2 regions of the Pseudomonas sp. PF05 genome follow, and region 2 is predicted to be linked to the other one. Evidence: predicted binding sites of a transcription regulator. Region 2 holds the regulator's gene; the other holds the start of a gene.
The links. The regulator sigma-54, encoded in region 2, starts transcription at its own class of promoters, with help from an activator protein. The targets are predictions, from matches to a motif close to ANTGGCATNNANNTTGCTNT.
Positions count from the first base shown of each region.

Region 1 (7,372 bases), on a different contig from region 2:
AACAGCGAACAGCGCCAAGTGGTCTCGAACCTGGCACTCACCGCCAAGGAACTGGAAAAACTGGCCCAGGACCTGCGCCAAGAGGTTGATCGGTTCCGCTGAGGCGTCCCGTCACGAGCAAGTTCACCCACACCCCTGTGGGAGCTTGCTCGCGATGACGGCCGCCCAGCCAACATCATCTCAATCTGACCCACCGCTATCGCGAGCAAGCTCGCTCCCACAAAAGCTCCCAACCTTAGCTCGTCCCTTTTTTAGGAATATTGCTGTTTTTAAGCTTGCTGAAACGTTTCTTCAAGTCTATAAAAACCGCACAACTCCAATAAAAGGTCGTGACCATGACTCCGCTCAAACTCCTCGTTACCCTTGGCGCCTTGGGCGCTGCCTCCCATGCGATGGCTTGGGATTACGTCCTGCTGGATACCGATAAAGCCGCCCAACCCTGGCAAATCACCAGCCAGCAACTTGGCGTGAAGACCGGCAAGCCCTTTTCCGTGACGATGCGCACCCTGCACGGTGGCCGGCAGGAAGGCGTCAGCATCGTCGACATCGACAATGGGACCCTGAAGCTTTCAGTCGTCCCGACCCGTGGCATGAATGTGCTGCAGGCGTCAGTCGGTGATGTGCGCATGGGGTGGGATTCGCCCGTCAAGGAAGTGGTCAACCCGGCGTTCATCGAGCTCAACGGCCGAGGCGGCTTGGGCTGGCTTGAAGGTTTCAACGAGCTGGTCACCCGTTGCGGCTACGAGTGGGTCGGCCATCCCGGCATGGACAACGGCGAGCTGCTGACCCTGCATGGTCGCGCTGCGAATATTCCTGCCAACAAAGTCACGTTGCACATTGATGAAAAACCGCCCTACGCCATCACCCTGCGTGGCGAGTTGAAGGAGCAGGCGTTCAAGAAGGTCGACTTCTCGGTACAGACCGAACTGGTCACCGAGCCTGGCAGCGTGACGTTCGCGCTCAGCGATACGCTGACCAACAACGGTGATTATCCGAAGGAGTACCAAGCGCTCTACCACAGCAACTTCAGCACACCTTTCCTGGAGCAGGGCGCTCGTTTCGCGGCACCGGTCAAGCAGGTCTCGCCGTTCAACGACAAGGCCAAGGGTGACTTGCCCGATTGGCAAACCTATCGGGCCCCCACCAAGGATTACGACGAAACCGTCTATAACGTCGTGCCATACGCCGATGCCAAGGGCGACACGCTCACCGTGCTGCACAACAAGGCCGGTAGCCTCGGTGTGTCGGTGGGCTTCAACACCAGCACGCTTCCGGTGTTCTCCCTATGGAAAAACACCGATACCCAAGGCCAGGGCTACGTGACCGGGTTGGAGCCAGGCACCAGTTTTTCCTATAACCGCCGGTATCAACGTCCCCTGGGCCTGGTTCCCACCATCGGGCCGAAAGAACATAAGCAATTCCAGATCCACTACAGCCTGTTGGCGGACAAGGGCGCCGTGGATACGGCGCTCAAGCGCATCGACGCTATCCAGAACGGTCAAAAAACCGAGGTGCGGAACACACCGTTGGTAGACCTGAGCAAACCATGAGACGGTTCAGGGGGTAGCCGGCCGATACTGCAACGCTTCGGCCAAGTGTTCGCGGCGGATGCACCCCGCTTGCTCCAGGTCCGCCAGTGTCCGGGCGACCTTGAGCAAGCGGTGGGCGGCGCGCAACGACAAGGTCAGCCGTTCGCAGGCGGTTTCCAGCCAGGTTTCATCGGTTGTGGATAACTTGCAATGCCGGCGCAACCCCGGCAGATCGAGGAAGGCGTTGGCGCAGCCCTGACGCCGGTGCTGACGCTCCCGGGCCTCGGCCACCTGCTCGGCGACCGTGGCGGTATCGTCTCCGGCTTCGCTCTTGGGGTTCAACGCCGTGGCTTCCCGGGCGACGGTCAGGTGCAGGTCGATGCGGTCCAGCAGCGGGCCGGAGAGTTTGTTGCGGTAGCGCTGCACCATGTCCGGTGTACAGCAGCAGCGGCCGCTGGGCTCGCCAAGGTATCCACAGGGGCAGGGGTTCATCGCTGCCACCAACTGGAAACGCGCCGGGAAGCGCACTCGGTCACGAGCGCGAGAAACCACGATATGCCCAGACTCCAGCGGCTCTCTCAAGACCTCCAGCACCCTACGATCGAATTCCGGCAGTTCATCCAGAAACAGCACGCCATGGTGGGCGAGGGTGATCTCCCCCGGTTGCGGTTTTGACCCGCCACCCACCAGCGCCGGGCCGGAAGCCGAGTGGTGTGGCTGGCGAAACGGACGCTGCGGCCAATGGCTCAACGGCACGCAACTGGCCACCGACTGGATGGCCGCGACCTCCAGGGCCTCACTTTCGGCCAGCGGTGGCAACAGCCCCGGCAGGCGGCTCGCCAGCAGTGTCTTGCCGGTGCCCGGCGGCCCGCTGAACAACAGGTTATGAGCCCCCGCGGCGGCAATCAGCAAGGCCCGCTTGGCCCCGACCTGGCCTTGTACTTCATTCAGGTCGGGGTAGGGTTTGCTGGCCGAGAGCAGCCCATTGGAAACGAAAGGGCCGATCGGCGTATGCCCATTGAAGTGCGCCACTGCTTCGAGCAGATGGTCCACGGCGATCACCTTCAGCCCCGAGGCCAGGCAGGCTTCCTCGGCATTGGCCCGCGGCACCACCAGCATGCGCCCGGCCTTGCGCGCCGCCAGCGCCGCGGGCAAGACCCCGCGCACCGGTCGCACCGCGCCGGACAATGCCAGCTCACCGAGGCATTCCACGTCGTCCAGCGTCAGGGTTGGCACCTGCACACTGGCCGACAGGATCCCCAAAGCGATGGCCAGGTCGAAGCGCCCACCGTCCTTTGGCAGGTCCGCCGGCGCCAGGTTCAGGGTGATGCGCCGTGCCGGGAAGTTCAGCCCCGAATTGATGATCGCGCTGCGCACCCGATCCTTGCTTTCCTTCACCGCCGCCTCCGGCAGGCCAACCATCGTCAGTGACGGCAAGCCATTGGCCAGATGGACTTCAACGGTAACGGCGGGCGCTTCCACACCCACTTGGGCGCGGCTATGGACAATGGCCAGAGACATGGATAGTTCCTTTGGTGGGGGCAAACCGCGTCCTGCGGTTCTGGAAGGGTAGTAGCGATATGGCGAGTTAGCGTGAGGATGCAGCCGTCAAATATGGACCGGATGTTACAAATGAATGACGCGTAGAAAAATTTTTCCTCACTCTAACCTTGGCGTCGGAAACGTTGCCGGGGGAGGGATAAGGGAGGGCAGTCTCTCGGACCGCCGCTACCTGAATGCTCAATAGATACCGAGAGTTTTGTTACTCATATGCTTGGACGTATCTCCCTCATACGAGCTCAAGGCTTGATCAAGAGACCTTGACCGGTAGGCAAACTCAAAATCGACAAATTCATTTTTTCTGCCCATTGATCCATGCCTTCTTTTTGCGGCTGATAGCCAAAGTAGGCGTAATCATCCAACAAAATAAACGCATTAGGTACCAAGCGATCCCACAAGTAATCAATGGCCGCCACTTCAGGAATCGTGCAGTTCAAGTCAATGTGCAGGAATGCAATTCGGGTCGAATCAATTTGGGGGAGCGTGTCCGGAATGCTGCCCTGAATAATGGTTGCTCTTGGCCACTCTGCAAAATTTTTTTTCACTGACTCGAGATTGGTTGTATAGAAACCGGAGGTTATCTCTCTGCGGTTACGCTCAGACACACCACCCTCCCGTTCTTCATCTGATAGATAACGCTCATCGAGGCCAGCAAAAGTGTCTAAGAGATAAAAGACTCTGTTGGTCTTGTTCCAGTCCAAGTCATGCATAATAGCGGAACTTAAGAATCCACGATTGACACCGCACTCCACGAAGTCACCTGTGAGTTTCGCAGCAGATCTCGCGGCCCAAAGCCCAACATGAACTCTCCAGAACCATTTGTAATCCATGCCCGCGGCAGCTACGCCGCGACCATAGGCGGTCCTGTAAGCGGGATCAATCATGAAGTCATGGTTGTGTCTGGAGGCCAACCCATCGTGATTATAGGTTTCATCAATTTTTGGGTGTAATGGGTTATATTTTTTTTCAATATAACGTGCGGCACCCTTGTAAGCTCGTCCTTCCGGTATGCCGAATTTCAAGTAATGCAGTGCTGGATTTAATCCTGCCTTAAGCACATCGGGGTGTAACTCTAAATACTTATCAGGGGAAAAATCGTCAGGTAGAGTCATTGAATCTCCGTGTTTAATTTTTTGACGTTCCAGGTACTACCAGACTTATAGGGTTGACGAATATTAGCCCACTAGCCGTGTCTTCATGTAGTTTTAAGCATGATCGTAAACCGATGTTCAACAGCAAATAGCACGTTAACCAGCGTTGTATAGCACGGCGGTGTAAAAATGCAATGGCGATAGGCTACTAGAAAGTATTTGGTTTAGGCCTGCCGGGCATGATCATTTGAACGGGCGATGGGGGGCCTCCCCGGCACCATTAGAATACGCACGGCCTTGTACACGGGAACGCCAACTTTGCGCGGCAATAGGGGGGGCAATAGGGCGAGACAGCAAATCGCAGCCTTCGGCCACCCCTGCAAGGAAGGTTATTCGGTAGGTGGATTTACCTTCGCCTCCAACTCCGCGACCTTGGCCTCCAGGCTTTCGAGCCGCGCCCGGGTCCGGGCCAGCACAACCATCTGGCTGTCGAATTCTTCCCGGCTCACCAGGTCCAGTTTGCTGAAGCCGCTTTGCAGCAGGGCCTTGAACTGGCTTTCGATTTCGCTTTTGGGCAGCGGCGTGTCGCCACTCAAGAGGCGGGAGGCGTGGCCGCTCAGGGCGTCGAGGAGGTCTTTGGGCGCAAGCATGGCAGGTGTCCTGAAAACAATGGCAGGCAGTGTATCACGCAGTGTCTATAGTCAATTCGCAAGCCAGGGATGCACGCTTTTCGCGCATGGTGCTGGACGTCGCTGCACTGTTGTTGTGCGTATCGCTGCACTTCATGGCGCGGCGCACATCGAGCAGGTGGCCAAGAGACTGATATCAGAGGGTTTGGGTGCAGATGGCAAGGTTTCTGCTTAGAGGCTGATGACCCATGCACTGATGCAGTCGCTGTGACGAATGCAGTGCAGCAGACGGAACGGGGAGTTCCGTCAGGATCGGTTAACTGGCACCTGTCGGGCAACTTGGGCCGACGATGCGTTACAAAGCCAGGCACTGCGCTTAGACTTGAGTCGGGTTTGTTTTCCTGGGGCAAGTCCACCAATTCGGGAGAAAGTTTCATGAAGCTAGTCACTGCCATCATCAAGCCGTTCAAGTTGGACGACGTGCGCGAGTCGTTGTCCGAGATCGGCGTGCAGGGCATTACCGTTACTGAGGTCAAAGGCTTCGGTCGGCAGAAAGGTCACACCGAGCTGTATCGCGGCGCGGAATACGTGGTCGATTTCCTGCCCAAGGTGAAGATCGACGTCGCCATTGACGACAAGGATCTTGATCGGGTGATCGAGGCAATCACCAAGGCCGCCAACACCGGCAAGATCGGTGACGGGAAGATCTTTGTGGTCAATCTGGAACAGGCTATCCGCATCCGTACCGGCGAAACCGATACCGACGCTATCTAAGCCGCCAAACCCAACGCCCCAGGAGAAAACAATATGACTCTGCGTAAATTCGCAGGGCTAGGAGCCCTGTTGTCCTTCGCAATGCCTGGCCTGGCCATGGCAGAAGAAGCGGCAGCCCCAGTCCTGAACTCCGGCGACACCGCCTGGATGCTCACGGCCACGATTCTTGTACTGTTCATGACCATTCCCGGCCTGGCGCTGTTCTACGGCGGCATGGTTCGGTCGAAAAACATTCTTTCGGTGATGATGCAATGCTTTGCCATTACCGGTCTGATCAGCATTCTGTGGGTCATTTACGGCTACAGCATTGCGTTCGACACCACGGGGATGGAGCAGGGCGTCGTCAACTTCAATTCGTTCGTCGGGGGTCTGAACAAGGCATTCCTGGCGGGCCTCACGCCCGATAGCCTGACTGGCCTGTTCCCTGAAGCGGTGTTCATCACCTTCCAGATGACGTTCGCCATCATCACCCCGGCCCTGATCGTCGGCGCGTTTGCCGAGCGGATGAAGTTCTCCGCCATGCTGATCTTCATGGCCGTGTGGTTCACCCTGGTGTATGCACCGATTGCCCACATGGTCTGGTCCGGCAACGGCGGCCTGATGTGGGACTGGGGCGTGCTGGACTTCGCCGGCGGCACCGTGGTGCACATCAACGCCGGTATTGCTGGCCTGGTGGCGTGCCTGGTACTGGGCAAGCGCAAGGGCTTCCCGACTACTCCGATGGCGCCGCATAACCTGGGTTACACCCTGATGGGCGCGGCCATGCTGTGGGTCGGCTGGTTCGGCTTCAACGCCGGCTCCGCCATCGCGGCCAACGGCACCGCCGGCATGGCGATGCTGGTGACCCAGATCGCGACCGCTGCGGCGGCGCTGGGCTGGATGTTTGCCGAGTGGATCACCCATGGCAAGCCAAGCGCACTGGGCATCGCCTCGGGCGTGGTGGCCGGCCTGGTTGCCATCACCCCGGCTGCCGGCACCGTGGGCCCAATGGGCGCCCTGGTCATTGGCCTGGCAGCGGGCGTGGTGTGCTTCTTCTGCGCCACCACCCTCAAGCGCAAACTCGGCTACGACGACTCCCTGGACGCCTTCGGCGTGCACGGCATCGGCGGTATCCTCGGCGCGATCCTGACCGGTGTGTTCGCAGCACCAGCCCTGGGTGGCTTCGGCACCGTGACCGATATCGGTGCGCAGGTGTGGATTCAATTCAAGGGCGTGGGTTTCACGGTGATCTATACCGCGATCGTCACCTTCATCATCCTCAAGGTCCTGGACGCCGTCATGGGTCTGCGTGTCTCCGAGGAAGAAGAAGCCGTGGGCCTGGACCTGGCCCAGCACAACGAGCGTGGTTACAACCTGTAAGCACACGCAATAAAAAATGCCCGGTTCGCCGGGCATTTTTTTGTCTGGAATTTGTCATTGCTCACAAGGTGCAGCGGTTTTTCCGACGCCTTTTGTTGTGGATGCGACACAGGTTTTTATACCGCCAAAGGCTTACACCGAAGCAAGAATATTAGGCCCTTTGTTTTTTCCCAGAGCGCGCTAGAATGCGCGCCGAACGTGCGGAGATCTGTATGTGGCAACAGACGCTGATAACCCTGCGGGCAAGGCCTCGGGGCTTTCATCTAGTGACGGACGAGTTGCTTGCCGGCCTGCCTGAACTCCAGGCGTGTCGTGTCGGTCTGTTGCATCTGTGGCTGCAGCATACCTCGGCCTCGTTGACCATCAACGAGAACGCCGATCCGGCGGTACGTCGAGACTTCGAACGATTTTTCAATCGGCTGATCCCACA
Region 1 covers NZ_JBWLPW010000015.1:40,155-47,526, reverse strand. The annotation lists gene AC09SL_RS22500 (methyl-accepting chemotaxis protein) at 1-102, shown strand, start outside; gene AC09SL_RS22495 (aldose 1-epimerase family protein) at 336-1,550, shown strand; gene AC09SL_RS22490 (YifB family Mg chelatase-like AAA ATPase) at 1,557-3,050, opposite strand; gene AC09SL_RS22485 (TylF/MycF/NovP-related O-methyltransferase) at 3,329-4,201, opposite strand; gene AC09SL_RS22480 (accessory factor UbiK family protein) at 4,570-4,830, opposite strand; gene glnK (P-II family nitrogen regulator) at 5,245-5,583, shown strand; gene AC09SL_RS22470 (ammonium transporter) at 5,617-6,942, shown strand; gene AC09SL_RS22465 (secondary thiamine-phosphate synthase enzyme YjbQ) at 7,155-7,372, shown strand, end outside.
Region 1: the regulator sigma-54 is predicted to act here: its motif matches at 5,024-5,043, upstream of glnK (P-II family nitrogen regulator).

Region 2 (7,372 bases):
ACTCAGCGCAGGCCGCGTTGGGTTTCGTCCAGCTCACGGATGTACTTGAAGATTTTACGGCTCGAGGCTGGTGGCTTGTTCTGCGCCAGTTCGTGCTGGGCCTGACGGATCAGGGAGCGCAATTGCTGACGATCAGCCTCCGGGTAGTCGATGACGAATTTTTCCAGCACGCCGTCGTCGCCTGCGATCAAGCGATCGCGCCAGCGCTCCAGATTGTGGAAACGTTCGTTGTACTGTCGGGTGGAGGCATCGAGTTGATCGAGCAGGACCAGGATGGCGTCAGTGTCCTGATCGCGCATCAGTTTGCCGATGAATTGCAGGTGCCGTTTACGCGCGATATTCGCGGTGTGCTTGGGCGCATCGGCCAGGGCCCGGCGCAAGGCGTCGGTCAACGGCAGTTTGGCCAGCAAGTCAGGCTTGAGTGTTGTCAGGCGCTCGCCGAGGTCAACCAGAGCATGCAGCTCGCGTTTGACCTGGGATTTGCTTTTTTCACCCTCGTAGAGGGAGTCGTCGTAAGAATCAACCATGGTGGCAGTCCGCAAAGAAACGCCGCCATGATAACCAGTCGGGGGCCGCTTGTCCGGCCCGGTCGCTCGATGGCCATCACCGAAAAGAGAATTTGAGTGGAGAACACCATGAGTGCAGTTCAAAGCGTCGGCCCGCAAGCATTGCCGGCACTGCAGGAACAAGTCGAGCAGATCCTTGCCGAGGCCAAGCGCCAGGGCGCCAGTGCCTGTGAGGTGGCGGTGTCCCTGGAACAGGGCCTGTCGACGTCGGTGCGCCAGCGTGAGGTGGAAACCGTCGAATTCAATCGCGACCAGGGGTTCGGTATCACGTTGTACATGGGCCAGCGCAAGGGCTCGGCCAGCACCTCGGCGAGCGGCCCGGAGGCGATTCGCGAAACCGTCGCCGCGGCACTGGCGATTGCCAAGCACACTTCAGAAGACGAAGCCTCGGGCCTGGCCGATGCCGCGCTGATGTGCAAGGAGCTGCGCGACTTCGACCTGTTCCACGCCTGGGACATCACCCCCGAGCAGGCCATCGAACAGGCACTGCGTTGCGAAGCTGCGGCATTCGAGGCCGACAGCCGGATCAAGAACGCCGACGGCACGACGCTCAATACCCACCAGGGCTGCCGGGTCTATGGCAACAGCCACGGTTTCATCGGCGGTTATGCATCGACCCGCCACAGCCTCAGTTGCGTGATGATCGCCGAAGCCGACGGCCAGATGCAGCGCGATTACTGGTACGACGTGAGCCGTCAGGGCGCCTTGCTCGCGGACCCTGTGAGCATTGGCCAGAAAGCCGCGCAACGGGCGGCCAGCCGCCTGGGCGCGCGCCCGGTGCCGACCTGTGAGGTGCCGGTGTTGTTTTCGGCCGAGCTGGCTGGTGGCTTGTTCGGCAGCTTCCTGTCGGCGGTGTCCGGCGGCAACCTGTACCGCAAGTCGTCGTTCCTCGAGGGAGCGCTGGGCCAGAAGCTGTTCCCGCAATGGATGACCATCGACGAGCGTCCACACCTGATGCAGGCCATGGGCAGCTCGGCGTTCGACGGCGATGGCCTGGCCACTTACGCCAAGCCGTTCGTGGAAAACGGCGAGCTGGTGTCCTACATCCTCGGTACCTATTCGGGCCGCAAGCTCGGCATGCCGAGCACCGCCAATGCCGGCGGCGTGCATAACCTGTTCGTGACCCATGGCGAAGAAGACCAGGCCGCCTTGCTGCGGCGCATGGGCCGGGGGCTGCTGGTGACCGAACTGATGGGCCACGGCCTGAACATGGTCACCGGGGACTATTCCCGTGGCGCGGCGGGTTTCTGGGTCGAGAACGGCGAGATCCAGTTCCCGGTCCAGGAAGTGACCATCGCCGGGAACATGCGCGACATGTTCAAGCAGATCGTAGCGGTGGGCAACGACCTGGAGCTGCGCAGCAACATCCGCACCGGTTCGGTGTTGATCGAGCGTATGACGGTGGCGGGTAGCTAACGCTCAGCGCGTAAAAAAGCGCGTCATCCACTGGATGACGCGCCTTTTTTTGTGCCCAATGAATCCGCCTTGGGACCTGGGCAGTTATTCGCCTTCGTCGAAATATCGGTTGATCAGGTCCACCAGCGCGTCCATCGCTTCCTGTGCCTGTTCACCTTCGGTGAGCAGGTGGATCTTGGTGCCCTTGCCGGCGGCGAGCATCATCATCGCCATGATGCTTTTACCGTCGACCGCAGTCTCGGGCGTGCGGCCAACCCTGATGGTGGTGTCCTTGAACTGGCCCGCGACTCCGACGAACTTGGCCGACGCTCGGGCATGCAAACCCAGCTTGTTGATGATTTCAATTTCCTGAGCAGGCATCGCGATGTGAATCCTTTAGCTGAGGTCGCGGTGGCGAACCTGGACGTTCTTCAGGGATTGTTGCAGGAGTTGACCCAGGCGTTCGGTCAGGTAGACGGAGCGGTGATGTCCACCGGTACAACCGATGGCAATCGTGACATAGGCGCGGTTGCTCGCGGCAAAGCGGGGCAGCCATTTGAGCAGGTAGCTGGAGATGTCCTGGTACATTTCCTCGACATCCGGCTGGGCGGCCAGGTAATCGATCACCGGTTGGTCGAGCCCGGATTGCTCGCGCAATTCCGGTTTCCAATAAGGATTGGGCAGGCAGCGCACATCGAACACCAGGTCGGCGTCTACGGGCATGCCACGCTTGAAACCGAACGACTCCACCAGGAACGCCGTGCCCGGCTCAGGCTGGTTGAGCAGGCGCAGCTTGATCGTGTCGCGCAACTGATACAGGTTCAGGTGCGTGGTGTTGACCTTCAGGTCCGCCAAGTCGGCGATCGGCCCCAATAGTTGGCTTTCATCCTCGATGGCTTCGGCCAGGGAGCGGTTGGCATTGCTCAGCGGGTGGCGCCGGCGGGTTTCGGAAAAACGCTTGAGCAGTGTCTCTTCATCGGCATCCAGGTACAGCACGTCGCACTGGATATGCCGGCTGCGCACTTCCTCGAGCAGTTCAGGAAAACGCGACAGGTGGCTTGGCAGGTTACGCGCATCGATGGAGACCGCCACCAGTGGCTGCGCCAGCTCGGTGTGGATCAGGGCGCGCTCGGCCAGTTCCGGCAGCAGGCCGGCGGGCAAATTGTCGATGCAATAGTAGCCGCTGTCCTCAAGCACGGCGAGGGCCGTGCTTTTACCGGAGCCGGAGCGGCCACTGACAATGATCATGCGCATTTTTAATGACCGTTCTGCTCGTCCAGGACCACCTGGTACAACGCTTCGTTGCTTGGTGCGCTGCGCAGTTTTTCGCGCACTTCCTTGCGGTCCAGCATGCTGGCAATCTGGCGCAGCAGCTCGAGGTGCGCATCGGTCGCCGCTTCGGGTACCAGCAATACAAACAGCAGGTCGACCGGGGCGCCGTCGATGGCGTCGAAATCGATAGCCGTTTCAAGGTGCAACAGCGCGCTGATCGGCGCCTCACAGCCCTTGAGACGGCAATGGGGGATGGCGATGCCGTTGCCAAAACCGGTGGAACCGAGTTTTTCACGGGCAACCAGGGCCTCGAAGACGTCCTGCATGACCAGATCAGGCACCTCGCGGTGGATCAGGTTGGCAATGTGTTCGAGGGCTTTCTTTTTACTGCCGCCCGGCGCGTTCACTTGGGAACGGCCGGGGGTCAGGATGGTTTCTAGTCGGATCATGGATTGGGGGGGTTAACGACCGGTCGCGCCCTGGAGGAGGCTCTGGGTCTTTTCCTTATGCTTTTTGAGTTGGCGATCCAGCTTGTCGGTCAGCAGGTCAATCGCGGCATACATGTCTGTGTGCTCTGCGTTGGCAACCACTTCTCCGCCGGGAATATGCAGCGTGGCTTCGATTTTCTGCAGCAGTTTCTCGACGGTCATCGTGACTTGCACGTTGGTGATCTTGTCGAAATGCCTCTCCAATCGGTCGAGTTTTTCGCCGATGTAGGTGCGCAGGGGTTCGGTCACTTCCAGTTGGTGTCCACTGATGTTGACTTGCATACAGCTTCTCCTTCGTTGCCAGTGCATAAAGCGGCAGGCAGACATGCCTGCCACTGGAACGCTGTGGCGTGGCCTGTTACATCAACCGCTTGCGTTCGCTCGAAGGCGCGATCCCGAGGGATTCGCGGTATTTGGCGACGGTACGGCGGGCCACCTGAATGCCTTGTGCCTCCAGTAAACCAGCGATCTTGCTGTCACTCAACGGCTTTTTCTGATTTTCCGCGGCCACCAGTTTTTTGATGATCGCGCGGATGGCCGTGGACGAGCATTCGCCGCCTTCGGAGGTGCTGACGTGGCTGGAGAAAAAATATTTCAATTCATAGATGCCCCGGGGGGTATGCATGAATTTCTGGGTGGTTACCCGGGAAATCGTCGACTCGTGCATGCCCACTGCCTCGGCAATGTCATGCAGGACCAACGGTTTCATCGCTTCATCGCCATACTCCAGGAAGCCGCGCTGATGCTCGACGATCTGGGTGGCCACTTTCATCAGGGTTTCGTTGCGGCTTTGCAGGCTCTTGATGAACCAGCGCGCCTCCTGCAACTGGTTGCGCATGAAAGTGTTGTCGGCGCTGGTGTCGGCGCGCTTCACAAAGCCGGCGTACTGGGCGTTGACCCGCAGCTTGGGCACCGATTCCTGGTTGAGCTCCACCAGCCAGCGGTCGTTGTGCTTGCGCACGATTACGTCTGGAACCACGTATTCGGGCTCGGTGGATTCGATCTGCGAGCCGGGGCGCGGGTTGAGGCTCTGCACCAGTTCGATCACCTGGCGCAGCTCATCTTCCTTGAGCTTCATGCGACGCATCAACTGGCTGTAGTCGCGACCCCCCAGCAAGTCGATGTAGTCGGTGACCAGCCGCTTGGCTTCGGCCAGCCACGGGGTCTTGGCGGACAACTGGCGCAGTTGCAGCAACAGGCACTCGCCCAGGTTGCGGGCGCCGATGCCAGCCGGTTCGAACTGCTGGATGCGATGGAGGACGGCTTCGATCTCGTCCAGCTCGATGTCGAGCTCGGGATCGAAGGCTTCGAGGATTTCTTCGAGGGTCTCGTCCAGGTAGCCCTGGTTGTTGATGCAATCGATCAGGGTCACGGCGATCAGGCGATCGGTGTCGGACATCGGCGCCAGGTTCAGCTGCCACAGCAGGTGGCTTTGCAGGCTTTCGCCGGCGGAGGTGCGGGTGGTGAAGTCCCACTCGTCGTCATCGCTGCTCGGCAGGCTGCTGGCGCTGGTCTGATAGACGTCTTCCCAGGCCGTGTCCACGGGCAGTTCGTTGGGGATGCGTTCGTTCCATTCGCCATCCTCGAGGTTGTCCACCGTCGGGGCGGCTTCCTGGTAGGTCGGTTCCGGGATTTCGGTGTTGGTCTTCTGCTCGACGTTGTCGGCCAGTGGGTCGGTGTTGTCGAAGTCGTCGCCTTCTTCCTGGCGTTCGAGCATCGGATTGGACTCCAGGGCCTCCTGGATCTCCTGTTGCAGGTCCAGGGTCGACAATTGGAGCAGGCGGATGGCCTGTTGCAGCTGCGGTGTCATCGTCAGCTGCTGGCCCATTCTCAAGACTAGCGATGGTTTCATGGCAGGGGCTTAACACCTTATTCGCCGGCGCACATGCGCCATCCACTACAGGGCGCCGAAGCGCCAAACTTAAGCAAATTATATGCCTGAAACTGAAGTGTTTGCCTAGGGCGTCGCCATAATAAAATGAAACGACGCTCTAACGATTCGCCAGACACTTTGGCTTACAGGCGGAACTCATGGCCCAGATACACTTCCTTGACCAGGTCATTGGCCAGGATCGCTGCGGAGTCGCCTTCGGCGATCAGCTGGCCGTCATTGACAATGTAGGCGGTTTCGCAGATATCCAGCGTCTCGCGCACGTTGTGGTCGGTGATCAGCACGCCGATCCCCTTGGCCTTGAGGTGATGGATGATCTGCTTGATGTCGCCCACCGAGATGGGGTCCACGCCGGCGAACGGTTCGTCGAGCAGGATGAACTTCGGTGCGGTGGCCAGGGCGCGGGCGATTTCCACGCGGCGCCGCTCGCCCCCGGACAGGCTCATGCCCAGGTTGTCGCGAATGTGGCTGATGTGGAATTCCTGCAGCAGGCTTTCCAATTCCTGGCGACGACCGGCCTTGTCGAGTTCCTTGCGGGTCTCGAGGATCGCCATGATGTTGTCGGCAACCGACAGTTTGCGGAAGATCGACGCTTCTTGCGGCAAATAGCCGATACCTGCCTTCGCCCGGCCGTGCATCGGCTGGTGGCTGACATCCAGGTCGTCGATCAGTACGCGACCCTGGTCGGCCTGGACCAGGCCGACGATCATGTAGAAGCAAGTGGTCTTGCCCGCGCCGTTGGGGCCGAGCAGGCCGACGATCTGGCCGCTGTCGATGGACAGGCTGACATCACGCACGACTTGACGGCTCTTGTAGCTCTTGGCCAGATGCTGAGCTTTCAGAGTTGCCATTACTGGGCCTTCTGCTCGTCGGTTTTCTTTTTCGGTTGGATCACCATGTCGATCCGCGGACGCGACTCGGTCACCTTGCTGCCGGTGGCGCGACCGGCGCTTGCCAGCTTCTTGACTGTGTCGTAGACGATTTTCTCGCCCTGGGTGATGTTGTTGTCCTTGTCGATGACCTTGGCGCGGTCGATCAGGACCACGCGATCCTTGGAGGCGTGGTACTGGATGGTGACCCCGTAGCCCTGCACAGGCTTGGTATCGCCGGCAGTTTGCAACTGCTCGAAATAGGCCAGGTTGCCCACCGAGGTCACCACGTCGATGTCCCCGGCCGGAGTGCGGGTGATGGTCACGGTATTGCCGGTGACCTTCATCGAGCCCTGGGTGATGATCACGTCACCTGTGTAGGTGGCGACACCTTTCTTGTCGTCGAGCTGGGCATCGTCGGCCTGGATGCGGATAGGTTGGTTGCGGTCGTCGGGAAGAGCCCAGGCGCTCGCGCTTCCCAGTGCTGCGCCCAGACTGAGCAAAATAGGGAGGGTTTTAGCGAGCTTCATACTGTCCTCTTACGTTCGATAGCAGGTGTATCCTGCTTTCCTTCAAATACGCTTTCATTCCCGTGCCGGTCGACACACCCCCGGCGCCGTCGATTCTAACGGGTTGCTCGGTCTGCGCATATTCTTGCTGTGGGAACACGGTCATGCGCGTGCTGGTGATGATGGTCGTACGGTTTTTCTCGTCGGTTCGGGCGATGCGCACCGAGTCGATCAGTTCCACTTCGGTGCCGCCGGAATTGACTTCGGCGTGCTCGCTCTGCACATGCCACGGAAACTCGGTGCCGCGGAACATGTTCAGGTCGGGCTTGGTGACCAGCGTAATGTCAGTGGCCTTTACGTGGTCGACCTTGTCGGACGTCAT
Region 2 covers NZ_JBWLPW010000011.1:138,453-145,824, reverse strand. The annotation lists gene yjgA (ribosome biogenesis factor YjgA) at 3-527, opposite strand; gene pmbA (metalloprotease PmbA) at 636-1,982, shown strand; gene AC09SL_RS19290 (HPr family phosphocarrier protein) at 2,067-2,342, opposite strand; gene rapZ (RNase adapter RapZ) at 2,358-3,215, opposite strand; gene ptsN (PTS IIA-like nitrogen regulatory protein PtsN) at 3,218-3,682, opposite strand; gene hpf (ribosome hibernation-promoting factor, HPF/YfiA family) at 3,695-4,003, opposite strand; gene AC09SL_RS19270 (RNA polymerase factor sigma-54) at 4,080-5,573, opposite strand; gene lptB (LPS export ABC transporter ATP-binding protein) at 5,738-6,463, opposite strand; gene lptA (lipopolysaccharide transport periplasmic protein LptA) at 6,463-7,011, opposite strand; gene lptC (LPS export ABC transporter periplasmic protein LptC) at 6,998-7,372, opposite strand, start outside.